DNA from 3 places in the Sphingobacterium sp. UGAL515B_05 genome. Region 3 is predicted to be linked to each of the others. Evidence: riboswitches for the same ligand, from Rfam matches in the RefSeq annotation. Region 3 holds a riboswitch; each other region holds the start of a gene.
What was found. Region 3 has a riboswitch for thiamine pyrophosphate ahead of pnuC (nicotinamide riboside transporter PnuC). Riboswitches for the same ligand answer to the same signal wherever they lie in the genome.
Positions count from the first base shown of each region.

Region 1: linked by a shared signal. The riboswitch ahead of OK025_RS05535 (TonB-dependent receptor) and the one ahead of pnuC (nicotinamide riboside transporter PnuC) in region 3 are both predicted to bind thiamine pyrophosphate.
Region 2: linked by a shared signal. The riboswitch ahead of thiM (hydroxyethylthiazole kinase) and the one ahead of pnuC (nicotinamide riboside transporter PnuC) in region 3 are both predicted to bind thiamine pyrophosphate.

Region 1 covers NZ_CP109907.1:1,348,434-1,359,411, reverse strand. Annotated here, with positions in the region: gene dtd (D-aminoacyl-tRNA deacylase) at 1-249, opposite strand, end outside; gene OK025_RS05535 (TonB-dependent receptor) at 390-2,825, opposite strand; TPP riboswitch at 2,880-3,005, opposite strand; gene OK025_RS05530 (amidohydrolase family protein) at 3,234-4,409, shown strand; gene OK025_RS05525 (acylphosphatase) at 4,527-4,808, shown strand; gene OK025_RS05520 (lipopolysaccharide biosynthesis protein) at 4,853-6,322, shown strand; gene dusB (tRNA dihydrouridine synthase DusB) at 6,390-7,385, opposite strand; gene trpC (indole-3-glycerol phosphate synthase TrpC) at 7,571-8,353, opposite strand; gene OK025_RS05505 (anthranilate synthase component II) at 8,365-8,940, opposite strand; gene OK025_RS05500 (chorismate mutase) at 8,927-9,220, opposite strand; gene OK025_RS05495 (anthranilate synthase component I family protein) at 9,217-10,620, opposite strand; gene trmD (tRNA (guanosine(37)-N1)-methyltransferase TrmD) at 10,879-10,978, opposite strand, start outside.
Region 2 covers NZ_CP109907.1:4,070,228-4,081,205, reverse strand. Annotated here, with positions in the region: gene OK025_RS16520 (TonB-dependent receptor) at 1-39, opposite strand, end outside; gene OK025_RS16515 (Crp/Fnr family transcriptional regulator) at 469-1,098, shown strand; gene OK025_RS16510 (NAD(P)-dependent oxidoreductase) at 1,159-2,004, shown strand; gene OK025_RS16505 (dienelactone hydrolase family protein) at 2,123-2,869, shown strand; gene OK025_RS16500 (hypothetical protein) at 2,899-4,149, shown strand; gene OK025_RS16495 (VanW family protein) at 4,274-5,116, shown strand; TPP riboswitch at 5,180-5,272, shown strand; gene thiM (hydroxyethylthiazole kinase) at 5,355-6,158, shown strand; gene thiE (thiamine phosphate synthase) at 6,148-6,780, shown strand; gene thiD (bifunctional hydroxymethylpyrimidine kinase/phosphomethylpyrimidine kinase) at 6,777-7,616, shown strand; gene tenA (thiaminase II) at 7,603-8,259, shown strand; gene OK025_RS16470 (GIN domain-containing protein) at 8,517-9,260, shown strand; gene OK025_RS16465 (DUF1572 family protein) at 9,565-10,140, shown strand; gene OK025_RS16460 (helix-turn-helix domain-containing protein) at 10,292-10,978, shown strand, end outside.
Region 3 covers NZ_CP109907.1:5,972,779-5,983,756, reverse strand. Annotated here, with positions in the region: gene OK025_RS25065 (aminotransferase class IV) at 1-132, shown strand, start outside; gene OK025_RS25060 (NAD(P)H-dependent oxidoreductase) at 166-741, opposite strand; gene OK025_RS25055 (hypothetical protein) at 955-1,485, shown strand; gene OK025_RS25050 (polysaccharide deacetylase family protein) at 1,810-2,736, shown strand; gene OK025_RS25045 (PhnA domain-containing protein) at 2,821-3,402, opposite strand; gene OK025_RS25040 (neutral zinc metallopeptidase) at 3,683-4,552, shown strand; gene OK025_RS25035 (acyl transferase) at 4,747-5,727, opposite strand; gene fabG (3-oxoacyl-[acyl-carrier-protein] reductase) at 6,001-6,744, opposite strand; gene OK025_RS25025 (malate:quinone oxidoreductase) at 7,257-8,756, shown strand; TPP riboswitch at 8,771-8,915, shown strand; gene pnuC (nicotinamide riboside transporter PnuC) at 8,971-9,588, shown strand; gene OK025_RS25015 (acyl-CoA dehydrogenase) at 9,575-10,654, shown strand; gene OK025_RS25010 (PCMD domain-containing protein) at 10,838-10,978, opposite strand, start outside.

The sequences.
Region 1 (10,978 bases), 1.7 Mb from region 3:
AGCAAAGAGGGTGAATTGTGAGATGAGTAAGATATTTCCGTCTATATCCTGTATCGATTTATTCATCAGGCCCTGTTCATCCTCGAAGATGCGTAAGTTGATGAATTTCTGTCCTAACCATTTCAGATCTTCTGTTGTGTCTGCTTCTTCAACTCCTAATAAAATCATTAAACCCTTCTGGATCTGGCCTGTAATCTGATTATCTACCGTACAAGAGGCGTTTTTCACTCGTTGTATAACTGCGCGCATAATGAAAAGTATAAAACCAAAGGTAAAAATTCCGATTGTTAAACACGATGTAATGTGCAATTTATCCGCCATATTAAATGAAAAACGTCTCTTGCTTCCTCAGGAAAAAAGAGACGTTTTTTTATTTAAATAAATTGTTTCTAAAATTTGAAATTCAAGCCCAATAGGAAATTTGTTGGTGCCTGAGGGAAATAGAAATTATAATATTTTCGGGTATCACCTTCCATCCAGCCAAAGGTGTAGCCATTGGCTTCGTACTTCTCGTTGAGTATGTTGTTGACCTGTAAAGTTGCACTGATGTTTTTGATACCTAAAGCTGTAAAGCTATAGTTTGCTAACAGATTGTTGACAAAATAAGAGGAAATGCTCCTCTCTTTCGCAGATGAATTATCTAGATATTGTCTTCCTACAAATTTGGATAGAAGAGAGAATGTAAGTGATGTTATCGGACTATAAGAAAAATTACTTGACAAAATCGTTCCCGGAGATAAAGCAATGTCTGTTTTTGAATAAAATATCCTTGTATTACCTATAACCTCTTCAAAATCTTTAATTTTATTTTGGCTGAAACTAGCTGTTGCTTTCCAGTTGAACTGTTTGCTGATGTTCCATGATCCATCGAATTCAAGCCCCATTCTATAGCTATCTTTGACATTTTGTCGAATTGGAGAGCCCGTATCACTGATTTCGCCTGTTGGGATCAATTGATCTTTGTAAAACATACCATATCCATTCAATCCGATGTTGAATTTTTCATTTGTAAAGCGATAGCCAAATTCGATGTCCTGCATTTTCTCTGGGCTAGGGTCTGGTAAGGCGCTATTTTTCTCTATAAAATCCTTGCGAACAGGTTCTTTTTGTGCAAAGGCATAAGAAGCGTATACATTTGAATGGTCATTTAGCAAATATGTTGCCCCAGCTTTAGGATTCAAGAAATTAAACTTAGGATGATAATTATAATTTTTTACCTTATCGTCATCACCATACATGTGGTAATCTACATTCCGATATTGAATATCGGCCATTAATATCCACTTGTCTAGTTTGTAATCGACCTTTAAGAAATTACTGAAATCATTTTTTTGTGATTTCCCGAAGTAATATTTGTCGTCGAGAAAACCGGTTGATGCATATTGTGCCCAAATCACCTGGCCATAATGTTTTCCTTTGTATTGATTATAAGCTCCACCCCAAGTAATTTCAAGCTGATCATTCGGTCTGTAATTTAGGGCATAGGTCATGCCATAAAAATAATTATCAAGCCATCTCCTACGGACGAGATCTGTTTTTTGTATGGTATCTTTACCAATGATGACGTTAGGCAAACCGTATTTACTTAGTTTATCTCCCGGTCTCATTTCTTCATAGTAACCATAACCTCTTGTATAGTGTAGGGCTGTATTGAGTGTCAATTTGTCGTTCAGGATATTGGTATAATGAAGTTGATGATGTTTCTGCGTATAATTATCTGTTTGATTCTGATACGTATATAGATTATAATTCCGGCCTGCGTTCATGAAACGATCCTTCTCTGCGCCCGAGATTTCGAGTGCATTATCTGCATAGTCATCCATGCGCGATCGATCGCCAGTAATCAATGGTTCAGGAACGCCATTCCAGGCTTGATATGTCTTTTCTTTTCCCCAGAATACAATCCCTTTTAAAATATGTTTTTTGCCATAATAGCCTCCGTCCACATAGAAAGACTGTAAGTCTGAACTACCTCTCTCGATATAACCGTCGCTGCTGATACGGGATAATCTAGCATTGAAGGCAAATTTGTCGTTGATTAGTCCGGTACCTACCTTGACTGTATTTTTCCAGGTATTGTAAGAGCCAAATGAATTGTTGAGTTCTGCGTAAGGGGTTTCGACTAACGTATTGGACTGAATATTTAATGAGGCTCCAAATGATCCGGCACCATTCGTCGAAGTCCCAATACCGCGCTGAACTTGGATGCTCTCGGTAGAAGAGGCAAAGTCGGGAAGGTTTACAAAAAATGAACCCATACTCTCCGCATCATTTAAAGGGATTCCATTTAATGTTACGTTGATTCGTTGATTATCCGATCCCCTGATTGTCATTCCGGTATAACCAATGCCTGCACCGGCATCGGAATTGACCTGCACGGATGGAGTCTGATTTAAAAGGAATGGGATATCCTGGCCGAGGTTGTTACGCGTTATTTCTTCTTTGGAGATGTTTTTAAAGGTTGTAGGAGCATTTCTTTTGGCACGGGTAGATTGAACAAGCACCTCTTCCATTTGAATAGTACTTGGTTCTAATGCTACCGTAAGCTCCAAATTGTCTTTAACATCCACATTTCGACTCCATGTCTTATAGCCAAGTGATGATACCTGGATCTGGTGCTTACCTGCATTGATACGATATAGTTTAATCAGTCCATTTTTGTCCGATTGGCCAGTGATGGGTGCCTGTCCATCTATGGACACCGAGACATTCTGTAAGGGATTTTGATTGCTCTTGTCTATAGTTCTAATTGTCAGATTTTGTTGCGCAATGGCAATTTGGCTTGAAATAGTAGCTAAGGAGCTACAAATCAAAAATTTGATCATGGTAATGTATTTTGTTTGAGTTAAACAAATCATAGCAAGGGGTTACTATGACCGCACTATTTAACTAACCTCTCCCTACGCCAGCATTATCTGGATCAGGTGCACAGAATTTAATCTGTTGGGTATAATCTCAGCCTTTATTTGTGTTCCTGACAAAACAAGGCACCCCTATTCGACGTTGCGAATATATAAATTTAAAATTGAAATGAAGTATAAAGAAGTAATTTATGACAAATGGAAAAGTGCGGATTTATGATATTATTTCCTTTTGGTTAAAAATTTATGGAAATTGTTGTTTTTGGTATATATTGTTCTTTTTAGGTACCTTGGCATGAATTTTTCTACTAGAGGTATGTATTTATACAGGTCAAAAAATTTTAGTTACTAAATTGATAGTGAGGAGATAAAATGTTAAAATATTTAAGCGCTAATTATATTCTACCGATTACTTCAATGCCGATAAAAGACGGTATTGTTTCGGTAGATGAGGAGGGAGTAATTCAAGGTATCTATGACCCAACTTCATTTACACCTGCAGATAAAGTTAAGGTTGAGAAATATGAAGGAGTGATAATTCCAGGTTTTATCAATTCACATTGCCACATTGAATTGTCGCATATGAAAGGTATTGTTCCTAAAGGGACAGGACTTCCAAGCTTTCTGAGTAAGGTGATGACTACGCGATCGGCATCGATGAAGAAAATCGACGATGCGATGGCTAAAGCCGATAGAGAGATGTACGAAAATGGTATTGTCGCAGTCGGAGATCACGCCAACACTGATAATTCATCAAAATTAAAGGAAGATTCTCAGATCCTGTATCACACGTTTGTGGAGGTGCTTGGAATTGAACCTGATGAAGCGGACTTTAAATTAAAGGAGGCTAAATCATTGACCCAGGAGTTTAGGAATGGCCATGTATCGATTACGCCACATGCCCCATACTCGTGTTCGAAGGTACTTTTCAAAAAGTTCAAGAAGATGGTTTCGGAAACAAATATTATCAGTATTCACAATCAAGAAAGTGAAGAGGAGAATAAACTGTTCCGTTATAAAATGGGTGAGTTCTTGGACTTTTATAAAAGTATAGGGAAAAATGCTGATGCGATTAAGGCGCAGGCAAGAAATTCGATTCAGTCTTATCTTCCTTATTTGCCTTATCCAAATAAATTATTGTTGGTTCATAACACCTATACCTCTCTTAAAGATTTGGATTTTGTAGAACGTATGGACCGTGATGTGATGTGGTGTCTCTGTCCAAAGGCCAACCTTTATATTGAGGGAACATTACCAAAGGTTCAGAATTTTATGAATGCCGGACAGCGTTTAGTCATCGGAACAGACAGTTTAGCTTCAAACGATACATTGTCCATTTTGGAGGAGCTAAAAGTGTTGCATGCGCACTTTGAGGATCTCGACTTCTTGCAGACCATTCAATGGGCCACAATCAATGGTGCTATCGCGTTGAACATTGAGGATGAATTTGGGTCACTCGAAGTGGGTAAAAAACCTGGGATTGTGTTGTTGGAAGGGATGGAACACATGCGCCTCAATGAAGATGTTAAGGTAAAACGTTTAGCGTAGTATTTAATTCCCCAAACTTCTGTACTTTTGCTCTTATTGAACCGTTCATGACTTTAATAACAACACTATAGTCATGGTAAATTCCATCTGACCGATGGAAGAAAAAATAAGTTACAGATGAAACATTTGAATATTTCAATAAGAGGTAAAGTACAGGGAGTCTTTTTTAGATTGACAGCCAAGGCGGTTGCAGATCAAGTGGGTGTTAGGGGCTTTGTTGTCAATTTAAAAGATGGTTCTGTTTATATCGAGGGCGAGGGCGACGATTTTGCACTAGATTCACTGTTGGAGTTCTGCCAAGAAGGGCCCGAGGGTGCAATCGTTGAAAGTGTTGAGGTAAAGGAAGGCGAAATGAAGGGCTTTTCCAATTTTGAAGTAGTTAAAAGAGTTCAATCTTAAGCCGTTTCGCCTTGTCAGTACTTAAAAAATTCGCCGGACAGACCATGATTTATGGCCTGAGTACGATTATAGCCCGTATGCTGTATTTCGTCATGACGCCATTGTATGTCCTCAAATACCCACCTGCTTCTTACGGAATATTTACCAACATGTACGCCTGGGCATCCATGATCAATGCTGTTTTGGCATTTGGTATGGAAACTACTTTTTTTAGGTTTCTCCAAAAAGTCGAAGAAAAGGATAAAAAGCAGGTTTTCAATAATAGTTTTATCGTCATTGCCTTTTTGGCTACATTATTTTTTATAACGGCCATTGTCTTTGCTGGCACCATTGGTAGTTGGTTGAATAAGGGAACTTACAATGCCGATTACGAGAGTTATGTAAAATATTTCGCCCTCATATTGGCATTGGATGCATTAGCTATTGTTCCTTTTGCGAAATTGAGATCGGAGGGAAGGCCTATTCGATTTGGTACTATCAAATTGGCCAACATCGGTATTATGGTTCTTCTTAACCTATTCTTTATTGCGCTAGTTCCCTATCTGATAAAAGATGGTGGTGCTTTGGGTACTTGGTGTTCCGGCTGGTATAGAAATGAATGGATAGGTTATGTATTTATTTCTAATATTGTGGCAAGTGCGGCGACCTTCCTGTTGCTCCTGCCTGAAATGAAAGGGTTTTATTTTAAACCCGAAAAGCAGCTAATCTTAAAGATGCTATCGTATAGCTTTCCGATTTTAATAGCTAATATTTCTTATATCATCAACGAAAATTTAGATAAAATTGTGTTGCCAATCTACCTGCCTAAGGATATTGGTGATCGCGATCTGGGGATCTATGGGGCCGTTGGAAAATTAGCGATGTTTCTGAGCATTTTTGTTCAGGCTTTTCGGTTGGGCGCCGAACCATTTTTCTTTTCTTATGCAAAAAATGCTAATGCAAAGAAGACCTATGCGTTGATTATGGAATATTTCGTAATTGCCATGATGTTAGTTATGCTGGGGATTACAGCTAATATTGACTGGCTGAAGTATTTTATTAAAGGAAATGTGGAAACTCGTGACTTATATTGGTCTGGACTTTTCATCGTTCCGCTATTACTATTCAATTATGTGCTGTTGGGAATCTATATGAATCTTTCGGTCTGGTATAAGCTTTCTGACCAAACACGTTACGCTTTGTATATTTCATTGGTAGGCGCAGGAATTACCATCGTTGCAAATTATTATCTGATCCCAAGATACAGTTATGTGGGCGCATCAATAGTCACATTTCTGGCCTACTTTTCTATGGTTGTGCTATCTTATGTATGGGGGCAAAAACATTATCCTATACCTTATAAATTGGGCAAGATCCTGATGTATATATTCGCGGGAATATGTTTCTCCTACCTTTCTTACTTTGTGTTTAATCATAATGTCTTCGTTGGTAATGGGCTTTTAGTTGCTTACATTGGAGGTGTATTTTTGATGGAACGAAATCAGCTCAAGCGATTCGTAAATAAAGATGCTTAACAGAAAAAAGGTCGTGCTAATGTTAACTTAGCACGACCTTTTTCCTTATAAATTGTGGACTTCAGGATTATACCATTTCTGTTGAGAAATTGTGTTCAATTTCATGAAGTACCTCAAGAATCTCAGCTTGGCTTTGTAAGCTGACCAACTTCATTCGGTGTTCTTTAAAGTTAGGGATTCCTTTGAAGTAATTCGCATAATGCCTGCGCATTTCAAAAATACCCAATTTGTCACCTTTCCATTCAATGGATTTGTTCAGATGAGTTCTGCAAACCTCGACACGTTCGGCAATAGTTGGTCCTTCTAAACGCTCACCAGTATTGAAAAAATGTTTTATTTCTCTAAAGATCCAGGGGTATCCGATTGCTGCACGGCCAATCATAATGCCATCCACTTCAAACTCCTGCCGCCATGCCGCAGCTTTTTCGACAGAGTCTACATCGCCATTGCCAAAAATTGGAATCTTGATGCGCGGATTGCGTTTGATATCACGAATCATAGACCAGTCCGCCTGACCTTTATACAGCTGCGCGCGCGTACGTCCATGAATAGCAAGTGCTTTGATCCCCACATCTTGTAACCTTTCGGCAACTTCGTATACATTTTTTGTGTTGTCATCCCAGCCAAGACGTGTTTTCACCGTTACGGGTAAATCCGTAGCCTCAACGACAGCTTTTGTCATTGCAACCATTTTATCGATGTCCTGTAGTAAGGATGAACCAGCTCCTTTACAGACTACTTTTTTAACTGGACAGCCGTAATTGATGTCGATTAAATTAGGCCCTGCTTTTGTGCAGATCTCAGCAGACTGACGCATACTTTCAATATCTCCACCGAAGATCTGAATGCCAATAGGACGTTCATATTCAAAAATATCTAGTTTTTGAATTGACTTTGCAGCATCCCGAATTAAGCCTTCCGAAGAAATAAATTCAGTATACATTAAATCAACACCATTCTGTTTGCACACATAGCGAAACGGAGGATCACTTACATCCTCCATCGGAGCTAATAACAATGGGAATTTACCCAAATCAATATTTTCACCAATCTTGACCGACATCTTCGATAATTTTTTACAAAGGTACAAAATTTGGCATTAGTATAAAGTTAGCTAACTGTCACGAGTTTAGAGCCGATTTTTGATCTCTACAAATCCTGTCGAACGTTGACCGTTCGAATCGCCAACCCCACTAAATTCATAGTTATGTGAAAGTATAGTCTTCCTATCGTCAGGGTTTGATTTCCTTATATTTCTTTTACAAATTCTTTGATAGCTTGTCCAGGATCGGCTGTCTTCATGAAATTTTCACCAATTAAAAATCCTTGGAATCCAGCTTTTTTTAAGGCTTTAATTGTCGAAGGATCAGATATACCGCTCTCAGATACTTTAATATATTCTGTTGGTATTTTGTTCAGGAGATCATAAGAATGCTGAATGTCGACTGAAAAATCTTTAAGGTTTCTATTATTGACACCAATTGCATCAATGTCATCGAAAAGATTATCCAACAGTTCCTGTTCGTTGTGCACTTCAAGTAAAACATTTAAACCCAATTGGTGTGCATAGGCTGCAAATTCCTGTATTTCCTCCTTTTTCAGACATGCTGCAATTAAAAGGATGATATCTGCTCCATAAGCTTTCGCTTCGGTGATCTGATATTTATCCACGATGAATTCTTTTCTTAAGATAGGAATGCTAATAGCCTCGCGTGCTTTCGATAGATCTTCTAAATTGCCTTTGAAAAATTCGCCATCAGTAAGAACCGAGACTGCCGAAGCACCTGCCTCCTCGTATGCCTTTACAACATCTTCCACTGCTGAAGTACTATTGATGTCTCCTTTTGATGGCGATGCCCTTTTGTATTCCGCTATAATTCCTGTTTTTTCAGGATCAAGAATAGATTCTCTCAACGATAGACAAGCCACACTGAAATAGGGATAGTTTAATAGTTCCTCAAAAGGAACTAAAGCTTTTGCTTTTTCTACTTCTATTTTTTTTCGTTCAATGATTTTATCAAGTATATTCATTTTTTTAGATGTTAGATTCCCAACCAGTTTTCAATTAATTTTTTACCATTTGTGGTCAATACCGACTCTGGGTGGAACTGCATTCCCCTTACATCGTATTCGGTATGGGTTAAGGCCATAATGATGCCATTCTCGTCGATCGCTGTTACCTTTAGGCTAGCTGGTAGAGTGTCTTTGTTTACAGCCCAAGAATGGTAGCGTCCAATTTTGGAATCTTTTGGGAAGTCCCGAAACAATTTCTCTGACTCATCCACAACAGTAATATTTGTTGCTACGCCATGCAAAGGTTTTTCCATATTGAATAGTGTACCACCAAAGACTTCTGCAATAGCCTGTTGGCCTAAGCAAATACCTAATATACTTTTATGTGGAGCGTAGGTACGGATAACATCAAGTAATAATCCAGCTTCTTCTGGAATACCTGGACCTGGCGAAAGAAGTATTTTATCGAAAGCATCAATATCTTCCAGTTTAAATTTATCATTTCTCCATACAACATATTCTTGATCTAATTCCTGTAACAAATGGACCAAGTTGTAGGTGAACGAATCGTAGTTGTCTATAACGACTATTTTATTGTTGCTCATAACCTTTTGCTATAAAATCTTGATTAATATAATTTTCAATTTCCTGGAATATGGACTGAATAAATTCGATTGGCAAATGAAATCTTTTTGCCAGTAGGACATAATTACTGTCCAGGTTCCGAATGATATTCTGCTCTTCGTTTTGCTCATCCTCGAAGGACTTGCCTTTGCCGATATAGGTTTTTCGTAATGCCAATAGCTCAACGATGCGGTTGTCAATGGTGTCTACCGAATCATGGATATGTTGCTTGTTGACACAGTATTCCAATGGTCTGATCATAATGTTTCTGCTAATTGTAATGCTTTTCGTAGCGCAGCAATTTTGTTATTTACTTCTTGTAGCTCCATTTCGGGGTCTGAATCTAATACGATACCGCCACCGGCCTGATAATGTAAGGTGTTTTGTTTACTTAGGAAGGAACGAATCATAATGGCATGATTAAAGTCTCCGTTAAAACCCATGAATCCGATTGCACCCGAATAAAATGAGCGTTGTAATCCTTCGTAACGATCAATCAATGTCAACGCCATATGTTTTGGAGCTCCTGAAAGCGTACCTGCTGGATAAGTATCACCTACGATGTCAAATGGGTTGATATTATCTTTTAATATGCCCGTTACTTTGGAGACCAAGTGGATAATATGCGAGTAATATTGTGGTTCCATGTAGGACTCAACTTTAACTTGGGTGCAATGTCTACTTAAGTCATTGCGGGCAAGATCGACGAGCATAACATGTTCGGAAGTCTCTTTTGGGTCTTCTTTGAGCTTGGTGGCTATCTTTTGATCTTCCTCCATGTTACCTGTCCGTTTAAATGTTCCTGCAATAGGGAAAATCGTCGCTTGTTTCCCGTGGATACGCAGTTGAGCCTCAGGCGATGATCCGAAAAGTTTAAAGTCACCATAATCAAAATAGAAAAGATAGGGCGAAGGGTTGATGGAGCGGAGCGCACGATAGACATTGAATTCATCACCGGAGAACGGTGTCTTAAAGCCTCTGGATGGAACGATCTGGAATACATCACCACGTTGGATATGCTCTTTCATCTTCTTAACCAGCTGACGGTGTTCTTCATCGGTACGATTGGAGCTTTCCTCGCCAGCAAGTTTGAAGGTATATTCAGGAAAGTTTTTGTTCTGAATAAGGAACTGCATTCTTTCAAGCTCTGATTCTTCGTCATCCAGCAGATGTTCAAAAATATAGAGTTGATTACGGAAGTGGTCGATGGCAATGACATATTTGTAAACATGATATTGCATAAACGGTATTTTCCGTGCCGGATCTACCGTTGTTGTTAGTTTGATGTCCTCAAAGTGTTCAATACAATCGAAGGTGAAGTAACCAAATAGGCCATTGGAGATCAAGTTAAGTTCAGCAATTGTATGATCTTCGAAGGAATTTCTAAAATCGGAAACTTCTTGACGTAATTCGATTTCGTGCGCATTTTTTACGATACGTTCTCTACCCGGATAAGTGAGCGTCAGCTCTTTCTCATCGAGCTGGATTCCGGCAATCGGTTGACAACAGATGTAACTGATGTTGTTGTCGCGACTATGGTAGTCGGAGCTTTCCAGTAACAAGGAGTTTGGAAAGATATCTCTTAGGCGAAGATAGATGCTCACTGGTGTCGTTGTATCCGCAAGCAACTTTCTTGTTTGTGTTTTGAATGTATACTTCATTTTTTGTGTCTTATCTTCTTGTTGTAAACTATGCATAAAAAAACCCCGATACTGGTCAGCATCGGGGTTGGAATTTCCATAAATGGTTTTGGTTGATTATGAAATATTATGACAATACCAATTAGTTCCCGATGCTTATTGCTTCAGGCCACCACCAATTTGTATTTGTATATCTTCGTGTCATTATTACACAAATTTATAAAAAAAAATAAATAAGCAAACTTTTTGTGACAAAAAAACAAAAATTCACCTTATTTCTTAATCATTTAATAAATCAGGACGTCTTTCTTGCGTTCTTTTTAACTGTTGTTCATCTTTCCATGCAGCGATTTTTGCCTCATGACCACTCAGGAGAATA
Region 2 (10,978 bases), 1.9 Mb from region 3:
AGCAAAAACAAGGGCAAAAAAAAGTAAAGACTTTTTCATGTTAGATGTGATTGTTTTGTTTTTGTGCCGCAAAATTAGGAATTGATTGCCTTTTTAACTAATTTTAACACTACCAATATGATGCAGTATCTTCATATAGAAAGAATAAATTTTAATCTTCTACATAAAAACGGCAAATTTCAACAAAAAGAGGCAATAAAAACATTGCATACATAAAATAAACGCAACAAATCCATCCTATTCATGGAAAAACATCAAAAATAATCAGAATAATATTTTGTCTGTTTTGAATAAATCGAAATTTATCTATTTTACGATTTTTATGAATTGCATACAAGATTTTACGGCTTATTCTCATGAAGTGCTAAAAATTGTTTCTTTAAATCCGTCGTTTCCACCTACCTCCTTTTCTTCCCACAACAGCTGAAATAGGTCTATAAATAATTAACTTTAACTAATTTAAAAAATATGTTATCCATAGAACAAGCTTACACCGGCATTCTTGAACCAGAGTTAATCGCTGAAATAGCGGAAAACGCGCATATAAAAACGTTCCGTGAAGGCGATCTCATCATTGATACCAATCAATATATCAAGGCGATGCCTCTCCTCTTGGATGGAGCAATAAAAATTGTCCGCGAGGATGAAGATCAAGGCGAATTATTGCTCTACTACCTAGAAAAAGGTCAAACCTGTACAATGTCGATAGCCTGTTGTCTCGGGAATAAAAAAAGTGAAATTCGTGCGCTCGCAGAAAAAACAACGACTGTAGCCATGATTCCAAATGAGCTTGTCAACCTTTGGATGGGAAAATACCCTTCCTGGCGAAATTTCATCATATCAAGCTATTCAAGCCGCATGGACGAAATGTTACAGGCTGTTGATAGTCTAGCGTTTTCCAATATGGAAGAACGCATCATCAACTATTTGAAAGCCAAAGTGAAGCTGAATGACGACCGGATACTCACCCTTACGCATCAGGATATTGCTTCCGATTTAAATACATCCCGAGTCGTTGTCTCCCGAATTTTAAAAAAACTCGAACAGGAAGATAAAATAGTGCTGCTACGTAACGAAATTAGGGTATTGGTGGAATGAGCAAAACATTTGTATCTTTAGCTATACGTAAATTTCAAGAGCAATTAATGTAATTTTTAGATGAAGATAGAAAAATTAGGATTTATAGGATTAGGAAACATGGGCTATCCCATGGCTAAAAATCTAGAAAAAGCAGGATTCCCCCTTTCTGTTTACAATAGAAACAAGGCTAAAGCAGCAGGCTTTGAAGAGCAATCAATTATCAGCGAAGATATAGGTGAATTAGTCGATCATAGCGACATTATCTTCTCCATGCTCACAAATGATGAAGCAGTCAGCGAAGTATATGAAAAAATTCTCCAAAGGGAGATCAAGGGCAAATTATTTGTCGATATGAGTACAATATCGCGTGAACGCTGTATTTCAATAGCCACTAAGCTAAAAGAAAAAGGCGCTTCTTTTATCGATGCTCCCGTTGCCGGCAGTACCAAACCAGCGACTGAGGGTACGCTTATTATTATGGTGGGTGGTGCTCCCGAAGACGTTCATCGTGCCCAACCATACCTCGAGCAGATGGGCAAATCAATTAAACATCTCGGCGAAAATGGACAGGGAATTGCCGCTAAACTTGCGATCAACTATTTTCTTTCGACCATCTACCAAGGTCTTGCAGAAACGATCTTATTTTCAGATAAACTGGGAATTCGACGAAGCGATATGCTCGAAATCATCAACGATAGTGCCAGCGGCAGTGGGGCAACAAAAGTGAAAACACCATTATTGGTGGAAGAAAATTACAGTCCTGCATTCGCGCTAGACCTTATGCTGAAAGATATTCGACTGGCTCAACAAGCCGGTGCGGACTATCCCCTCCTCCAGACCTTACTCGAAACCTACGGGAAAGCACACGACCAAGGTCTCGGACAGCTCGATGTTATCGGTATCATTGAATCCATTAAGTCGTAGCTTCAGGTTGGCGACGGAGAAAAAAATGTATATTGAAAATTATATTTAGTTGAGATGGACTCCAAATTAGGTTCATTTCTGATCACACAAAATAATAGGCGGAACAAATTATTTACAGATGAAAACAGTTATGACACTATTGATGCTTACTATGGTCACCATGACTACGCAGGCCCAACAATTAAAACAGGTTTCTTACCAGGATGGTGAACAGAAACTCAACGGATTGATAACCGCCAACACGGCAAAAAAAGGCCCAGCTGTTTTAATTCTTCCAGCATGGAAAGGAATTGACAACGAAGCGAAGCAAGCCGCATTACAACTTGAAAAAGAAGGGTACATCGCTTTCATTGCCGACATCTACGGTGAAGGGAATATCCCCTCCGACAACACCGCAGCTTCGAAAATTGCCGGCCACTACAAAACAGACTACAAGGCTTATCAGCATCGCATCGCACTAGCCTTGGAACAACTGAAAAAAGAGGGTGCGGATCCAAAGAAAATTGCTATCATCGGCTATTGTTTTGGAGGTTCGGGTGCTTTAGAAGCAGCGCGAGCCGACCTACCCGTTAATGCTGTGGTTAGTATCCATGGCGGCCTATCCAAAGCTGCCGATAGACCCAATACTGCGATCAAAACAAAAGTACTCATTGAGCACCCAGCAGCCGATAAAAGTGTATCAAAAGAAGATTACGATGGATTGGTCAAGGAATTAAATGAAGGAAAAGCAGACTGGCAAATAATTACCTACGCAAATTCTGGACATACGTTTACGAATCCCGAGTCAGCCGAATATAACCCCGTAATGGCTAAACGTGCCTGGGAGCACACCTTATTATTTTTGAAAGAAGTATTAAATAAATAGCAAAATCAACAACAGCAATATCGACCCAAATGAATTATAACGCGAAACTGCACATTTATCCGATTATCATTCAGTTGTTGATATTGCTGTTATATAGTCCCAGCGCAGCATCGCAAACAGTAAAATCGCTAACCATAGCTAGCCCAACGCATGCAGTTCTTTTTGTAACCAATGAGTCCGATAAATCAACTGATTTTATCATGCGTCTACACGAAAAAAATGCTGCTGAGGTTTTCAAACAAGTGCCTTTTAGCACAACAAAGTTATTGGTCACAAAAACCGATGCAAAAAAACTTACATTCATCGTTAAAAATCACCAATGGACTATCGACGTATTGTCATTGAAGCAACGTCATGCCATGATCTTGTTTGATGGATCAGCCAAACCTAAGATCATATACGATAGTAATACCTATCTGGCAGCAGCCAAACCGATAGTAAACACCAGCGCACAAATTGCATCAACGAAAGCTTCGGTACAATATAATGCCCAACATTTCTTTGATTCAATCGCACAAGTTCAATTTATTCCATCCGGTCAATATGCAGCGGCTATTATCGCAAATCCCGCTCTTCCTCTTTATTACAGTCAGCGTAAGAAGATATGTGACGGCACTTATGTAATGCAGCAGTTTTCGGACGAAAATGAGGTGCAATCCGGTGCAACGACGACGACCGTATATCAAGAAGGCAAAGAGATCACATCGAACAATCTTTCCGGGGGAAATAATTATTACAACAAAAGGTTCTATAATCAAGTAGGACTTATCGACTCCATACAGTACCTTCAAAACAGTAAATGGAGCAGCAGTACAATTTACAGGTATCTCCCAAATGCCATTATTTCCTACGATCCTACATTTGAATCGGCGATGATTTATCACTTGAACAGTAAACTCCAGGTTATAAAAAGTGAATCCATTCATTTTGTCTATCAACGGAAAGACTGGACCATTTACAGTTATGATCAACAGAATCGAATTACTGAAGAGATTTCGGGCCGAAATGATCAAAGAGAAAGTCGCGTCCACTATCAGTATGATAGTCCGGAAACAAGTGACTATTCGCTGCGTCAGACCTTCGATCAATCAGACCGCCTGACAGCTGAAATCAAGCGATCCTACCGAGCCAACGAAACGATTGATGAGTTTTATTATGAGGGTGTATTACAACAAAAATCAATTGTAAAAGACCGCGGAAACTGTACCTACGAAAACTTGATATATAACAAGGAGGGACAGTTAACGGCAAAGTACATACAGGTAAGGAAAACCAACTAAACAAACTGAAAAACTGCGCTAAACTCCGGAAATAAGATTCTTGACTTTGATAAAAAATATGCGACAAAATACGGCAAAAAACACATTTCTGCACTAATTTTGATAGCGATACAAAAACGTCAAATTGAGAAAAAGAAAACTGATCAGTCAACGCCATCCCATACTCTACTTTTTTGCGGTATGGGTAAGAAGAGTACAAAGAAAAGTCATCTGGCTAATTGACAACAAAAAATACAGCACAGCTAAATCAGCTGAAAAACTTCCCTTTCGTATTAAGAAGCATCAGTCTGTCTTATTAAAAAAACTGGGCGAAAATAATATGCAATTGCAGATTAACAAAGTTACCAACCTGAAAATTGCAGCTGCACAGATTAATAGCATTCTGATCAGACCGAAGGAAACCTTTTCATTTTGTAAACTCGTTGGACTACCCACTGTAAAAAAAGGATATCTGCCCGGAATGGAGTTATCCTTTGGTGAAGCAAGAGCGGGTATTGGCGGTGGAATCTGTCAAATATCCAACCTCATCCATTGGCTTGTTATCCATAGTCCACTCACCGTCAATGAACGTTATCACCACTCTTTTGACCCTTTTCCGGACGATGGCCGTGTTTTGCCATTCGGTAGTGGAGCTACCGTCTTTTATAACTATCGCGATTATCAGTTCACCAACAACACGCCTTACACCTTTCAAATAAACCTCTGGTTTACAGACAAATGTTTAGAAGGCGAATTGAGGGTCGATCAAGAACTTGACTTTGCCTATCATGTCTTTGAAAAAGAACATCAATTTCTTAAAATTGACAATCAGTTCTTTCGTAAAAATGAGATTTGGCGCGAGAAGTTTTTAAAATTTCAGGGTGGAAAGATTTTGGAAACCGAACTTTTGACCAAAAATTTTGCCCGGGTTACCTATACCCCTGTTGAATATATTGAAATGAGTGCCGATCAAAATACGGTCGATTAATTCAACAAGCTAAGTGATCGAAAAATGACGGATATGAAAAGTCCACTTTTTTGTTTAAGTTTGGTCTGGCTTTGGGGGTATTCTGTATAGAATTGAGATAGTCCCTTTGAACCTGATTCGGTTTATACCGGCGTAGGGAAAAGCAAAAATCCACTGTACAGCATACTCCTTTACTGCACAGGCTATCGCTCTTCTTCCCGCCAAGGCCATACAGTACATCTTAGCATATGTAAAAGGAATGGAAGATTCAATTATCAATTTATTAGAGCAGCTGAGGGTCGAAAAACCCCTCGTACACAACATCACAAACCTAGTCGTGATGAACAATACTGCCAACGCACTTTTAGCCCTAGGAGCGTCCCCTGTGATGGTACACAGTCCATTAGAAGTACGCGAGGTTGTCGATATTGCACAAGCTCTTGTCATTAATATCGGCACCTTGAGTGAAGCTACTGCCGAAGCTATGCTGGTTGCTACCGAACATGCCAATACCATTGGACGGCCATGGGTACTTGATCCTGTTGGTGCGGGGATATCAGCATTCCGCAATGATTTATTATCCAATCTACTGGATCTCAAACCAACGGTTATTCGTGGAAATGCATCAGAAATCATGACGCTGTACAATTTCAACCAACCGAACACAAAAGGAGTCGACAGCACGACAGCGAGTAAAGATGCCCTCCGATTTGGCCAATTATTGCAAGAGCAAACCGGCTCCATTATCTGTATTTCTGGAGAAGTAGACTATATCCTTTCGGAAGAATACCGGGTTGAAGTCTATAATGGTCACCCTTTAATGACGCAAGTTACCGGACTTGGCTGCAGCGCTACTGCACTCATCGGGGCATTTTTAGGTGTTACAGACCACTATTTTGAAGCAGCAGTTGCCGGTGTATCCATTTTGAGCTTAGCGGGAGAACGCGCTGCCCAAACCGCAGCTGGCCCAGGTAGCCTGCAGTTAAATCTCTATGATGAACTCTATCAGCTCAATGCAGAACGTCTAAAATCAACGCTCAAGATCAAACACTATGCGCATTAATCCGCTGTTTCCCTACCCTTTATATTTAGTCATTTCTGAGCGCGACTGTTATCCTCAAAATTGGCTAAATGTCGCTGAAGAGGCCATTATTGGTGGCGTCGATCTTATACAATTGCGCGAAAAAGCTGACGATCCGGCCACATTTTTGGATAAAGCCATCCGTTTGAAAAAACTGACCGATCATTACGGTATTCCGCTCGTGATCAATGATGCCGTAGCAATCGCGGACCAGATCGGGGCATGGGGAATACATGTGGGGCAAAATGATGTGCAGCCGCTCGCTATTCGCGAAAAATATGGTGATAAATTAACCATAGGCTGGTCCATAGAAGCTGTTCAACAGCTAGAAAGTCAACAAATGTGCGCTGTCGACCACCTTGGTGTAAGCCCCATTTTTTCAACGAGAACAAAAGTGGATACGATAACCGAATGGGGAATTTCGGGTTTAAAGCAACTTAGGACTAGGACGGAAAAACCATTGATTGCAATCGGCAGCATGAATTTGCAAACCGCTGAACAGGCTTGGAAAGCAGGTGCAGACTCCATTGCAGTCGTTTCGGCCATCTGCCGAAGCCAAGACCCCAGACAGGCCAGTGCACAACTAAAAGAACTATTAAAATGACAAAAGATAAAAAATACCGCGTCCCTACCGTACTCAGCATTGCGGGGTTCGATGGTAGTGGTGGAGCAGGCATACAGGCAGACACCAAAACGATATCTGCATTAGGTTGTTATGCCATGAATGTATTAACCGCCCTGCCAGTACAGAATACACAAGGTGTAAGAAATATTTATGAAATCCCTACTGCAGCCGTCAAGGATCAATTGGATGCGATTTTTGATGATATCTATCCCGGCGCAATCAAAATAGGGATGGTACACAATATTGAACTTGTGAAGCTTATTAGCAGCTATTTAAAAGAATATAAAGGGCCTATCGTCTTTGATCCAGTCATGGTGTCAACGAGTGGACACAAGCTCATTCATGATGATACAATTCAGGCCTGCATAGAACTTCTTTTTCCTTTAGCAACGCTGATTACACCAAATTTAGATGAGGTAGGTGTCCTGGTGGACGAAGTTATAGACAATGTCCTGAAGATGGAAAAAGCGGGAAATACCTTACTGGCAAAAGGCTGTCAATCCGTTTTGATTAAAGGTGGACATCTCCGTAGTCAAGAGCTAACATCGCTATTATTCCAGCAAAAGAATCCACCAATTGAATTCAAATCACAAAAAATTAACAGCAAAAATACACATGGTTCGGGTTGTTCGCTTTCTTCAGCAATTGCGAGCCATTTGGCACAAGGCGTTGGTCTCGATAGCGCGGTAGATTTCGCATTGGCCTATATACACGCAGCAATAGCCGGTAGTAAAGATCTTCTTATTGGCAAAGGAAATGGGCCATTAAATCACTTCCATAACCCACTTAAACTTATTCAATATGAACTGGACTGATCAAGCCTGGGATTCTATAACAACTATTTATTCAGATATACTTGCCATGCCGTTTATCGTTCAGCTTAGTGATGGTAGTCTTCCCCTGGATAAATTTCAATTTTACATGCAGCAGGATGCTTTCTATTTAGAAGAATTTGGCCGTGTGCTCGCCTATATAGGTGCAAAAAGTGCGGATAACCAACAAGCATTGGACTATTTCGAATTTGGTCGCAATGCGCTTCTTGTTGAAAGCGCGCTACACGAAAATTATTTTCGGGAATTTGATTTAAGTGCTGCCGACGAGAGCAACAAGATCGAACCAACCTGCCATCATTATGTCCATTTTCTTAAAAGCGTAGCCGCTTTCGAGAGCGTCGAGGTCGCTATGGCGGCAACACTCCCCTGTTTTTGGATTTATAAGGAGGTCGGAGATCACATTGTATCGACAGCAAATACACAGGAAAATCCCTATTCCAAATGGATAGAAACCTATAGCGGTGATGATTTTGCACAGGGAGTGATCAAGGCCAAAAACTATGTTGACAAAATTGCTGCAGAAACTACTGCAACAAAACGGGAGAAGATGCGACAAGTATTTGTAACAGCTTCCCAATTAGAGTATCAATTCTGGTTAGCGGCCTATACAAGAAGGGTATGGTAAAAAGAATATTGCAAACAGTCGACTGTCCGATACCGAACAGTTGATGTTCAAAAATGAGCATAAACTAAAACATCACCCATAAAACAAGGTATTGTTAATCAACGCCTTAAGCCAATTTAAAGTTTTGGCATCACTATTATACTATAGGTAGCAGTTAACAATCGGGTATAGGTACATGCACATTAGAAATGATAAAAAAAGGGAAATTAAAATGAAACTTTCAGTAGTAATATATTTAAACTAATAACAGAAAAATAATGAAAAGAATCTTAACCATTGCCTTTATTTCATTTTTATATGTAGCTCAGGCACAAGAACGCGAAACACGCAAAATCACTGCTCCAGATGGCATTTCATCGGCAACTTCATTACGTGTAGATTATATTCATTCTAATCGCAACGAGGTTGTTGTTGAGGCTGATAATCCCGAGCATTTATCCCTTATCGAAACGACTGTTAAAAACGGTACACTCTATGTGCAGTATAAGAGAAATTCACAAATTAGAAATGCGAGAAACAATCGCGTAACTGTTTACTCAAGCAAAATACCGACACGTTTTTCGGCATCATCCAGCAGTTCAATCTATACAGATGAAACGATTAAGGCAAACAAAATTTCTGTAGACGTATCCTCTTCCGCAAAAATATCGCTAAAAAAATTAATTGCGGATGATATAAACCTTTCAACAAGCTCTTCAAGTAGGTTAACGACAGAAGTCAGCAGTAAAAACTTGCAAGTAGCAGCAAGCAGTTCGTCTAAGCAGGAAATTGCGGGTAGCGCTTCAAATTTAAATTTGAACACCAATTCATCGGCATCGGTTGATATGAGCCGTTTCTCCACGACAAATGCCCAAGTACAAGCAAATTCATCTGCCAATGTGACGCTCAGCGTGAAAGAAAACTTACAGGGAAATGTTTCTACATCTGCAAGAATTGCGTTAAAAAATCAGCCAAAAAATGTCCAGGTTGACAAATCAACTAGCGGCAGAGTAGTGCTCTAATTTTTAGTGTGGTCTTTAAAAAAGACTGTTTATTTATGTTTAATGTTTAGTTAGCTTAAAGGTGATACAACCCCAGTATCACCTTTGCTTTTGTCTACCTTTTGCTCGCATCCCCCATTCCTTCTCCTTCTCCTTCTCCTTCTCCTTCTATATTTACACACTAATCACCTAAAAAAGCAGTATCAGGAAATTAGTGAGATCGAAAGCAATACCAGATTTCTGTTCAAAAAAAACTATTTTAGGTCTCGGTTTCACGACATTTTTGTATATTAAGATGCAATATAAATGACAAACTTTCGGCGTAATGGATAATTTTTTAGCGGCTTGTATAAAGCAATTTCAATATTACAAATCATTGGGTGATAAAACATTTACACAACTAAGCACTGAACAACTCTTTTGGCACCCCAATGAATCGAGCAATAGCATTGCATTAATTGTAAAACATTTAAGTGGAAATATGCTTTCCCGCTGGACCGATTTTCTCAGCACAGATGGCGAAAAAGAAAATAGGAACCGGGATCAGGAATTTGAGAACAGCTGGACAGATCGCGATGAGCTTATTACCTATTGGAATGCTGGATGGGCTTGTCTATTTCGAGCAATTGAATCGCTCGGAGAAGAAGATCTCGCTAAAATCATCTATATCCGTAATCAAGGCCATACCGTCATGGAAGCGATCTTGCGGCAACTCGCACATTATCCTTACCACATCGGGCAGATTCTCTATATCGGAAAAATATGTTTGGATGATAAATGGTCCTCCCTATCGATACCTAAAGGTCATTCAGCTTCCTATAACAGCGAGAAATTTAGCCATGAAAAACAGCAACAACATTTCACCTCCGAGTTTCTAAAAGGGAACCAGGAGAATATGTAGTAAATAAGCTTTTACACTCCATTAGCACAGTAATTACTTGAATGAAAGCATTGGATTTCACCCTATTTTTAGCAAACTTTTGAGTATATTTGTCCTACATGCAACTATCCATTTTATTTGATTTCATGCGTAAATAAGTTGTTTTAAGACTATGAAAAATTCGATTAAGATCATCAACAATTACGAGTATAAAAAGTTATTTCTACCTGATGTTTCTGAGCATAATTTATTCAATGAGAATAAAATTCAAGTCTATCGAATTGAAAATTACTTACGCAGTATCCTGATGCCTGTCATCCCCTATCGTACAACGTTTAATTTTCTCATTTTTGTAACGAAAGGATCCTTAACCCAGCATCTCGAAAGCGCGTCTTATACCCTTACCGAAAATCAGGTCATCAACATCAAACAAGGTAATATCACGGCCACGCTGGCAATCTCTGATGATGTCGAAGGTTTTTTTGTGGTCTATGAAAATGAAATTGTAACGGATATCGAACTCGGTATAAACGATATCAAATTTTTCAATTCCCATCCTTTTACCACACTTAAAGCCCATGTAGCGCATTGGATCCAGCAAATGCTTATATTATTGGAAGAGGAGCTTTTTACAGAAGGCCGTGTCATGGAAGTTTGCATTTCAATGATGCAATGTATCCTATTGAAAGTGATAAAATCAGATATCGAGACAAAGGCTCCGATGAGCAGGCAATTGGATATCGCTTTTCGTTTTCGCGAATATGTACAAAAATTCCACATTGATCATAAAAACGTATTATTCTATGCTAACTTACTGCATATTTCAGAAAATTACCTCAATAAATGTGTGAAAGAAGCG
Region 3 (10,978 bases):
TGTACCAATGCTGTACAGGGTGTACAATGGGTAATGGGCTATAAGCAAAAGCGCTATTTCAATAAGATATCGCGGATCTTGCAGGAAAAATTACAACATTGGAACTATGACGTCAGTGATGAACAGGACTAGAATAATTTGATTATACATACAAAAGGTCAGGATTTAATCCTGACCTTTTGTATGTATAATTCGCTCAGCCCATTGCTCAAAGGCATTTTTAAAGCTGCGTAGAAAATCTTTGGTTTTTTGTGATTCAATAGCCCCAGTGGGACCAATACATGTTGTTATATTGCCCAAATAAGCTTCGGGTTGCTGCATGGTTAAGATATTGACGAAGACCAGCGATTGACGTAAATGGTGGTTGGCGCCAAAGCCACCGTAAACTCCCGTTGATGAAGAAATTATTGCGCCAGGTTTACCATCCCATTTATTTTTTCCATAGGGTCTTGAACCTACGTCAATCGCATTTTTTAAAACTGCAGGAATAGAACGATTATACTCTGCGGTAATAAAAAGTATTGCATCCAGGGACGCGACCTCTTTCCGAAATCGTACATAGCTCGGAGGAGGATTTCCTACATCGTCAAAATCCTGATTATATAAGGGAAGTTCGCTGATATCAATTATGCGGTAGCCAAATTTAGATTCCTCTTGTTCAAGAATAAACTGCGCAATTTTTTTGTTGTAAGATTTCTTTCGTAAGCTACCGACCAATATTCCTACGTTATATATACTCATTGTGATTAGTTCATTAAAGTCTGTATGATCTGAACAACTGATCCTACTAAAAAGTTTGCGGTTTTATTGTTTACTATAATCATGTTCAACCTATTTAAAATGAAGCTCTTATTGCTGTGTTAACAAAAATTAACATTTGAGCATTAATCTTTTGCACACTGTTTGTTGTCGTATTGTAAAGAAGAAATTACAAACTAGAGGGAGGAGCTACTTATGAAAAAATTGTTTTACGCGGCGGCGATTATTGCAGGCCTTTTTACGGCAGGAGCTGCACAAGCGCAAGTCAGTATTAGTGTCAATATTGGGAGTCAGCCAAGCTGGGGGCCAGCAGGTTATGATTATGCCCGCTATTATTATATTCCTGAGTACAATATGTATTACGATGTACCTGCGAGATGTTACGTTTATTATGATAATGGCGGCTGGGTAAGAAGAGCAAGTTTACCGAGGAGATACAGGCATTACGATTTTTATCGGGCTCATAAAGTGGTTATTAACGATCGCACACCTTGGCATCACCATGATCGGTATAGAAGCCGTTATGGCGGTTACCGTGGAAGACAAGTATCTATCCGTGACAACCACCACGGTGGTAGCGGGTATTCATTTGCCAGCGAACGTAGTGTAAGGCGCAAACATTCATGGAGTGAAAGCCGTCGGTATGATAGAGGGAATGGTCATGGTCGTGGCAACGATCTTGGTCATGGACGCGGTAAAGGTCATGGTGGAAGACATAGAGATTGATCCGGTATTTTGAATTACATGAACAAAAAGGAATCTATATCGTATAGGTTCCTTTTTTCTATTTTACTGATTTGTGTTTCTTTTAGGTATCAATGCGCTTGTCGAGATCGGTTACTGGTCGGAAATAACTTTCAGTCTACTTTCATGGCTAATTGTGCTAGCGGATCATGAAGTTTTATTGTGCATGCACAATAAATTAAATAACATAACAGCCTGATTAATGAAAAATATATTAATTTTGCGCTACAAGTGATTAAAATCAGCTCATTTATTGCGATTTTAAGTGTTGGAGAAATAATTGTAATGTGAAAGTTAATTTTTGTGATGAGAAAAGTGGTTAATTCAGGTGTTGTATGGGTTGGGTTGAGTATATCTATTTTGGGATTTTACTCCTGCAACCAAAGTGGAACAAATAAGGTGCAAACTATAGGGGCTGTCGATTCAATGCCACCAAAAAAAGACAGTTTATTGGTGGTACAAGATTCGATAAGTAAAGTCGATTCCCTCCGTAAGGATACCATTACAAAAATGGAAGAAAATGTGGCTTATAAGGGAGCTAAAGATACGACTGTTTTATTGACCGATACTGTTTCTCCTCGTTATATTTATCTCACCTTTGACGATGGTCCCCTGAATGGAAGTCAACACCTTGATTCCATTGCGACGGCGAAAGGCATTAAGATCAATGCTTTTCTGATTGGTAATCATGATAAAATGAGTAAAAAATTGCACAGCTTTACGGAACGCTATAAGAATAATCCTCTAGTAGATTGCTATAACCATAGTTACTGGCACGCGCACAACAAATACACTACTTTTTATTCGAACGCTCAGACGGCTTTTGAGGATTTTGAACTTGCTGAACAATCACTGGGTTTGGAACATAAAATCGTACGTTTACCAGGACGAAATATTTGGTATATTGGAGACCGTAAAAAGGTGGATTTGAAAAGTGGGGCTTCGACGGCTGAGTTATTACATCAAAACGGTTATAAAGTAATTGGTTGGGACTGTGAGTGGAAAATAAATGGGGTAACTGGGAAACCGGATTTATCTGTGAATCAATTGTATACCCAGATGAAGAATTTGCTTCGTAAAGGTACATCTTATACGAAAAATAATGTTGTGCTATTGACACATGACAATATGTATCAAACGAAAAAAGGACAGCGTCTTTTATCGGATTTGATCGATAGTCTTAAACAACATCCAAACTATCGTTTTGAATTTGTACGGAATTATCCGCAATAGTGAGAGCTATCTCGCTAAATAATAAAGGCTTGAACGGGAGTGAACCCCAGTTTAAACCTTTATTATTTAGACGAAAAATCTAGTTTAATTTTGTTTACGGAGATATTTGGTCAGTATAACGATTGTTTGACCCTCAATCTTTCCTTCAATTTGTTCGATATTGTCTGCTACCAGTCGAATATTCTTAACCACGGTGCCTAAAGTCGCTTTTAAGGAGGAACCTTTCACGTCAAGCGTTTTTGTCAGAACAACTGTATCGCCCTCCAATAGTCGTTGTCCGATGCTATCTTCATGAAAAGAAACATAGCCATCATTTTCATGATCTCCAGTTTTCTTCGCTTCCGATAGTGTTTCATCGTCAAGATAGAGGATATCCAGTGCTTCAGAAGCCCAGCCTTCATTTTTTAATCGATTTAACATGCGCCAGCATACAATTTGTACCGATGGGTTTTCGGACCACATGGCATTAGGAAGAAACTTCCAGTCGTCGGGATTTAATTGTTCCGTTTTGTTGAGCTGATTGACCAATGTTTCTGAAATCAGTAAAGTATTGTCCAAATTTGATGTTATTTCCGGAGGTAATGTGTAGGCAATTAAAGTGGCATCTTCGCCTGTCAGCTCACATTTTCCGCCAGCTCTCGCTTGTAATTGTTCTTCTAATTTCATGTCAGTTTTTTTGAAAGCCCAAACTTAGCCAAATTTGCTTTGATGTACAATGACGAATATCACGACTTAGGGAAATAATTCCTGTTTTTACTCTTATAAAGCATTGTTTTTGCTTATGGCTTTCATTTGTTTGCTGGTAAATTTATTTATAGGATGCGGGCTATGAGGTAAAGTGGAGTGAATTTTTTCTTCAAATAAATTTACTCCATGTAGAACATTGGTACCGAATTTGTGTTTAACCAACATTAGAAAAGATTATTAACTGTAATATAGGAATACTATGAAATGGCAAGGAGGCAAGCAAAGTGGTAATTTTGAGGACCGTCGCGGAATGTCGGGGGGAGGAAAAATTGCTTTAGGAGGAATTGGTGGAATTATTGTTTTGGTCATTGGATTTTTGATGGGTGGAGATCCGATGCAACTCTTACAGCAAGCCCAAAATATGGGGGCGCAAACTGAACAGTCGGGACAGCCGCGTGAGTTAAATCCTGAGGAAAAAAGACTAACTGAATTTTCGTTAACTGTACTTCAGAGTACCGAGGATGTTTGGGCAAAGCTCTTTAAAGAGCAGATGCAGAAAAATTATACCCCTACAACACTTGTATTTTACGATGGGGGAACACAAACGGATGGTTGTGGTATGGGGCAGGCTTCTTACGGACCTTTTTATTGTCCGGGTGATCAAAAGATTTACCTGGATCTGAGCTTTAGTAGAGAACTTTCGGATAAATTCGGTGCAAAAGGAGAGTTCGCCATGGCGTATGTAATTGCGCATGAAGTCGGACATCATATCCAACAATTGGTGGGATTATTGCCGAAGACCAATCAAGCCCGTGGGAAACTGAGCGAGCGTGAAAATAACAGGATCTCCGTTATGACCGAGCTGCAAGCGGATTTTTATGCTGGTGTATGGGCGCATTACATCAATGATTTAACCGATATAAAAATTGATTATAATGATATTATGGATGGTATGAAAGCTGCCGAAGCTGTTGGGGATGATAAATTACAAACAGAGGCCCAAGGGTATGCTGTTCCTGAATCATTTACACATGGTACATCTGCACAACGTATGGCCTGGTTTAAAAAAGGATATGATTCGGGCGATATGCGATCGGGCAATACCTTTGAGGATCCGAGTTTGAAATAGGAGGATATTCTTATACTAAAAAAGACACCTGGTCATTACGTCTGAGCAGGTGTCTTTTTTTTGATATTGGCAATTGTGATGTAATCGTATCTAATATGGAGCTAATCTAATACAGGGCTAAACTTTAATTTTAGTTTTCCTCGGAGGAATGATACTCATTGGATAAATCCGGTTCGGTTGATAATTACAGATCGTTATTGAACCAATAGATTACAACCGCGGATGTCACTTTGGTCAAAACGCCCTAATATTTCAAAGGAACCATCTTGATAAACCTTGCCCAAATCTTGTGTTGCTATAAATGAGCAAGAATAACGATTCGCGAGATCAATGACATTAATTCCGCCGGTTTTATTCAAAGGAATCAAACTCAATGGATCATTTGTGTCGCGTATTAATATCTTCATCCATTTCGGTAGCTGAAAAATCCCTTGTCCCACAGAATAGCCCTGTGATAGAAGTTCTGTCATACCATATTCAGAATGAATTCCTTTTACGGAAAATGCATCTTCCAGAAGTTTATGAATTTCCTGTTTGACCATTTCCTTACGCTTACCTTTCATACCTCCAGTTTCCATGATAATCAATTCAGGGAATTTGAAGGCATAGTGTTCGATGAAGTCGAGCAGCGCGTAAGTCACTCCAAAGAGGATTGTTTTTGTTCCTTTATTTTTGAGTTCAACAAGTGTATCGTATAGTTCTTGATGGTTATAGAGGAAATAGTTACTTTCTGGTTGCTCACTTTGCTTCATGAGATCATCAATCATATAGATTAGAGAAGAACCGCTTCTTTCGAGGTAAGAGGGTAGAAGTGCCAGAATTGCAATATTACTCAGCGGACCATAAAAATCTTCAAAAATCCGACGAAAGGTACGTTCGTAAATATTGAGGTCGGCGACCAAATGTTTTGAGGTAACCATACCTGTTGTCCCCGAACTCGAAAACACAATTTCGGCGTCCATTCCAGCTGCGATAACCTGTTGGGTTTTAAAAAATTCGATAGGCAAGAAGGGGATCTCGGTATAGTGCTGTATCGGGGATTTTTCTTTTCCTAGGATCCTTATATAGTCACGGTAAATCTTACAATGCTGACTTTGGAATTGGTAGGTATCTAAACAATGTTGATTAAAATCATCCTCGGTTTTAATCTCAAAAAAATCCTTCCAGTTCGTCATGGCATTTAAAAATTTAATGGACAAAATTAACTAAAATTTGGAAATATTGTGAGGACTTATAGATTCCTTCTTATCGGAGATCTATTGAAGCTATTTGCTAGTACTAACAATACAGGTATGCAGAGGTTGTAAATTCTGTAATCAGAAGGAAAGGGAAAGCCCTCTGTGTTCAGTATATTGAGGTTTAAGGGATAGATCGGAGTAGGGCAGTAAAGATAAATAAGGGGCAATGTGAGGTCAAATTTAAAAAATTTGACCTCACATTGTTAATTTTTATAACATACCACCATCAACAGGTAGAACCTGTCCGGTTACGTATGCCGATAAGTCAGATGCTAAATAGAGACAAGCATTGGCAACGTCTTCTGGATCTCCAGCACGTTTCAATGGAATCCCGGCTTCCCATCCAGCCACAACTTTAGGATCCAATACATCTGTCATTTCGGTGCGTATAAAACCTGGTGCAACTACGTTTGCACGGATATTACGAGAACCTAACTCTTTTGCGACAGATTTTGTGAACCCGATAATACCGGCTTTTGATGCCGCATAATTTGCCTGACCAGCATTTCCTTGAACGCCCACAACTGAAGACATATTGATAAATGAACCTTTACGGTTTTTCATCATAATTTTCGAAGCGGCTTTTGTAACGTTAAAGACGGATTTTAAGTTGACATTTAATACATCATCCCAATTCTCCTCGGTCATGCGCATTAACAAGCCGTCTTTTGTGATACCGGCATTATTTACAACGATATCTAATCCTCCAAAATCGGCAACGATCGCGTTGATTAATTGTTCTGCTTCTTCGAATTTTGAAGCGTCAGAGCGATAACCAATCACTTTGGTACCGAAAGCCTGAAGCTCCTGTTCCAGCGCCTGTCCTTTTTCGACAGAAGAAAGATATGTAAAAGCGACGTTAGCACCATGTTGTGCAAACACTTCTGCAATTTTCCTTCCGATTCCTTTTGATGCTCCTGTTACTAAAGCAATTTTTCCTTCAAGTATTTTCATCTGTATAAGTTATTTGTTCTTCAATTATTCACACTTAGGCATTTATGTCCATTTTCAACGCCCTGTCTTTCTCTCACAGCCTGTCTGTTACTGGAATTCAATACGAAACATGAACTCGTTTCCATTTGGTTTATCTTGGTTATGCCACAGTGCTTGTGTTTTTTCGATACCATCGTATCAGCGAATAAATGATCTTGTTTTTTAGCTATTGTATACACTATTGCCTTTCGATGTTCTGCAAAAATGTTAAAACTATATTATAACACAAAATCTTTCGATAAATAACGGTTTAAAATAGGAAAACATTGTGTGCTGACCTTGTGTTTATCTTGGAGTGGGGGAGTGTTTTCCGGAAACAATTTTAGAATTTTACGGTAAGCGATCGCTCACTTAGGATTATTTTAATAAATCAATGGTATTTTTGAATAAGTGGTTCTAAAAAGTACAGTTTTTTGACAAAAGACTTGGACGTTTACCAAAAACTATATTAAATTTGCATCAATCACAAAAACATGAGCAAAAAATCAAATAAAGAAGTTGACGTTGTTCTGATCGGCGCCGGTATTATGAGTGCTACTTTGGGTACTCTAATCAATGAATTAAGCCCAGACGTTAATATTGAAATTCTTGAGCGTTTGGATGTTGTGGCTGCTGAAAGTTCTGACGCTTGGAATAATGCTGGCACGGGTCACTCTGCCTTATGCGAGTTAAATTATACCCCCGAACAGAAAGATGGTTCTGTAAAGATTGATAAAGCAGTTAAAATTGCTGAGCAATTTGAAGTGTCTAAGCAATTTTGGTCCTACCTCGTTGATAAAGGCATTATTGCCCAACCTGAAAATTTTATCCGTAGTATTCCACACATGAGTGCGGTTTTTGGTGAAAAAGATGCTAAATTCCTAAAGACAAGATGGGAAACATTGACGACCCAAAACTTGTTCAAAGGGATGGAGTATACCGAAGATACGGCATTGTTGAAATCGTGGATTCCATTGATGATGGAAGGACGCGAGGCCGATGAAAAAATTGCTGCGACAAAAATGGATCTGGGTACCGATGTTAATTTTGGGTCGTTGACACGTGATTTGATCGCTAACCTTGAAAATAAAGAAAATATTTCGATCTCCTTAAACCATGAAGTAATCGACATCGAACGTGAAGACGATGGCCGTTGGGAAGTGGAGGTCAAAGATTTAAAGATAGGAACAAAGAGAGAAATCAAAGCAAAGTTTGTATTTATTGGGGCCGGTGGCCACTCGTTGTTGTTGTTGGAAAAATCTGGAATACCAGAAGCGAAAGGCTATGGCGGATTTCCTGTAGGGGGCCAATGGCTACGTTGTGTAAATGAAGAGATCATAAATACACATCATGCGAAAGTGTATGGAAAAGCTTCTGTTGGTGCTCCTCCAATGTCTGTACCGCACTTAGATACACGTTATATTGATGGCAAACAAGCGTTATTGTTTGGACCATATGCAGGTTTCTCGACTAAATTCTTAAAACAGGGGTCTTACTTCGATCTACCTGCTTCCATCAAATTGTCCAATATCCGCCCGATGTTATCCGCCGGACTTGACAACTTACCTTTGACGAAGTATCTTATTACTGAAGTCATGAAGTCACCAAAAGATAAACTAGAGTCTTTAAAACAATTTATGCCTACAGCTAAATTGGAGGATTGGGTTATCGAGAAAGCAGGACAACGTGTTCAGGTCATCAAGAAAGATGAAAAGAAAGGTGGAATTTTGGAATTTGGTACAGAGGTTGTTTCTAGTGCAGATGGTTCTATTGCTGCGCTATTAGGAGCTTCTCCTGGTGCTTCGACGTCAGTTGCTATCATGATCAGCCTGTTGAAGAAATGTTTCCCTGAACGTGCGAAGTCAGATGAATACCGTAAAAAACTACGTGAAATGATTCCTTCACATGGGAAATCATTGAACGATGATGCGCAACTATGTAAAGAAACGCGTACGCGGACGCACAAAGCGTTGAAATTGATTGATATAGAATAATCAATTCGACAGAAAATATACTTATGGGGTGCTTGGAATGACCATGGTCATTCTCGGCTGAGATTATACCCAATAAAAGCGATTGTAACTCCTTATACAATCGCTTTTATATACCTGATCCAGGTAATGCTGGCGTAGGGATTTAATTTCAATAAAAACGTCCGTTTTTCTCCCATAGGTTTATTATGAATTACACGAAATAATAAACAAGGCGATGACTTCTGAAACAATTTTCGAAGCTTTTATAAAACAGATCCAACAGGCCACCATCGCGGAATGGTTAGGGGTATCCTTTGGTATTTTACAGGTTTGGTTTTCCCGTCAAAATAAATCGATCAATTACATTTTTGGGATTATTGGTATCTTAATTTCAGTATACGTACTCTTCCATGCGAAACTATATGCAGAAATATTGCTACATCTCTATTATTTGGTCATGAGCATCTATGGCTGGATCTATTGGAAATATAGTAGTGATGTTGCTGCTCCCATAACGCATTGTGAGCCGAAAGAATGGTGGATAGTAGGGGGAATCTGCGCTCTCGCTTTTCTGTTGTTTTATTTCGGATTGGTACATTTAACGGATTCGGATGTACCGCTTTGGGACTCTGCAGTTTCCTGTACCGCTTGGGCAGGGATGTGGTTATTGGCAAAACGGAAGATAGAAAATTGGATATTGTTGAATATTAGTAATCTGATGGCAATTCCTTTATTGATCCATAAAGGGTTATTTCTTTATTCGGGTTTGACTTTGTTTTTATTTGTTATGGCATTTAGTGGATATTTTAATTGGAGGAGAATAATAAGTGAAGAAAGATATGCAACTCAGTAGCGAAGATATCGCCATTCTGAAAGATAATCAGACTAAGGGAATCCATCAGAAAACATTGTCGGATGGACAACTCGAGCTCATTTTTCGTCGGAAATGGTTTAAGATCTGGGTTCCACCTGCATTGGGTGGATTGGGATTAAGTCTACCTGAAGGGTTCAATTTATTGGCTGACCTGGCTTATTGGGATGGGGGATTAGCCTGGACAGTAACGTTATGCTCGGGAGCAAATCTCTTTGTCGGTTTTATTGATCCGGTTTTAGGAGATCAGATTTTCAAAACGTATCGGGTTTGTTTTGGCGGCAGTGGACAGGCATCAGGTACAGCTACACGTGAAGGGGAACATTATCGGCTCCGCGGTTTTTGGAAATATGCTACCGGAGCTCCTCATTTAACCCATTTTACCTTAAATGCTGCAATTCAGGAGGCAGGAAAACCCGTTTTGGACGAAAAAGGTGAACCACTGATAAAATCATTTTTTGTGGATCGTGACCATGTACTGGTGCATTACGACTGGGATACATTTGGATTGGAGGCTACGGCTTCGCATTCCTTTTCGCTGGAAGACATACTCGTTGATGGTAGGCAGTCTTTTGAGATTGATGCGGCAAAAAGTACACGTAGCGAGCTGTTGTATCAATATCCCTTTATGCCTTTTGCGGAATTGACTTTACTGGCCAACTTTACGGGAATGTATAAGCGCTTTCTGGATTTAATCGAAAAACTATTTGTGTTAAAAAGCAATCAATCCAAATGGGAGAAGACTGAAAGTAAAGAAGCGTTTAGGGTACTCGATGACTTTCAGCAAGATTATGTTAATCGGAGGGAAACAGTAATGAATTTGGCCGCTCTTTCTTGGGTAAATCTTCATGATGGCAATGATAATGCAGCGATTTATGAACAGATAGGGGTGCAAAGTCGAGATTTTGTGGAATCTATCTTGACAAATACAATAAGGCTCTATCCGCATACCGGAATTTCGGGGGCCGCCATTGATCATGAAATCAATATAATCTTCCGGAATATTTTTACGGCTTCGCAACATAAGTTATTACAGAAGGATTTGTAATAAGAAAGACCATCATTTGATGGTCTTTCTTATTATTTAGGAATGTAAATTTATGCGGTGAATACAGCGGCTCGCTGAGTTTGTGCCAATTTTTTTTCTTTGGATTCACCAATTAAGATCCTTAGAACTCGCATTTTTAAGCTGTATTGATCCTTTTTACAATCTATTTATAATTTTACACTTTTACTCATAAACCAGGCCAACATTATCAACCCAAAGGCGGCTCTCGGTATTTCCAATATAAGCACCGCCATTACTAGAAGAAAACTGTACAATTAAATGAGTTACGGCGTCATCTTTAGTTCCCCAGCCTACTTCATGGAT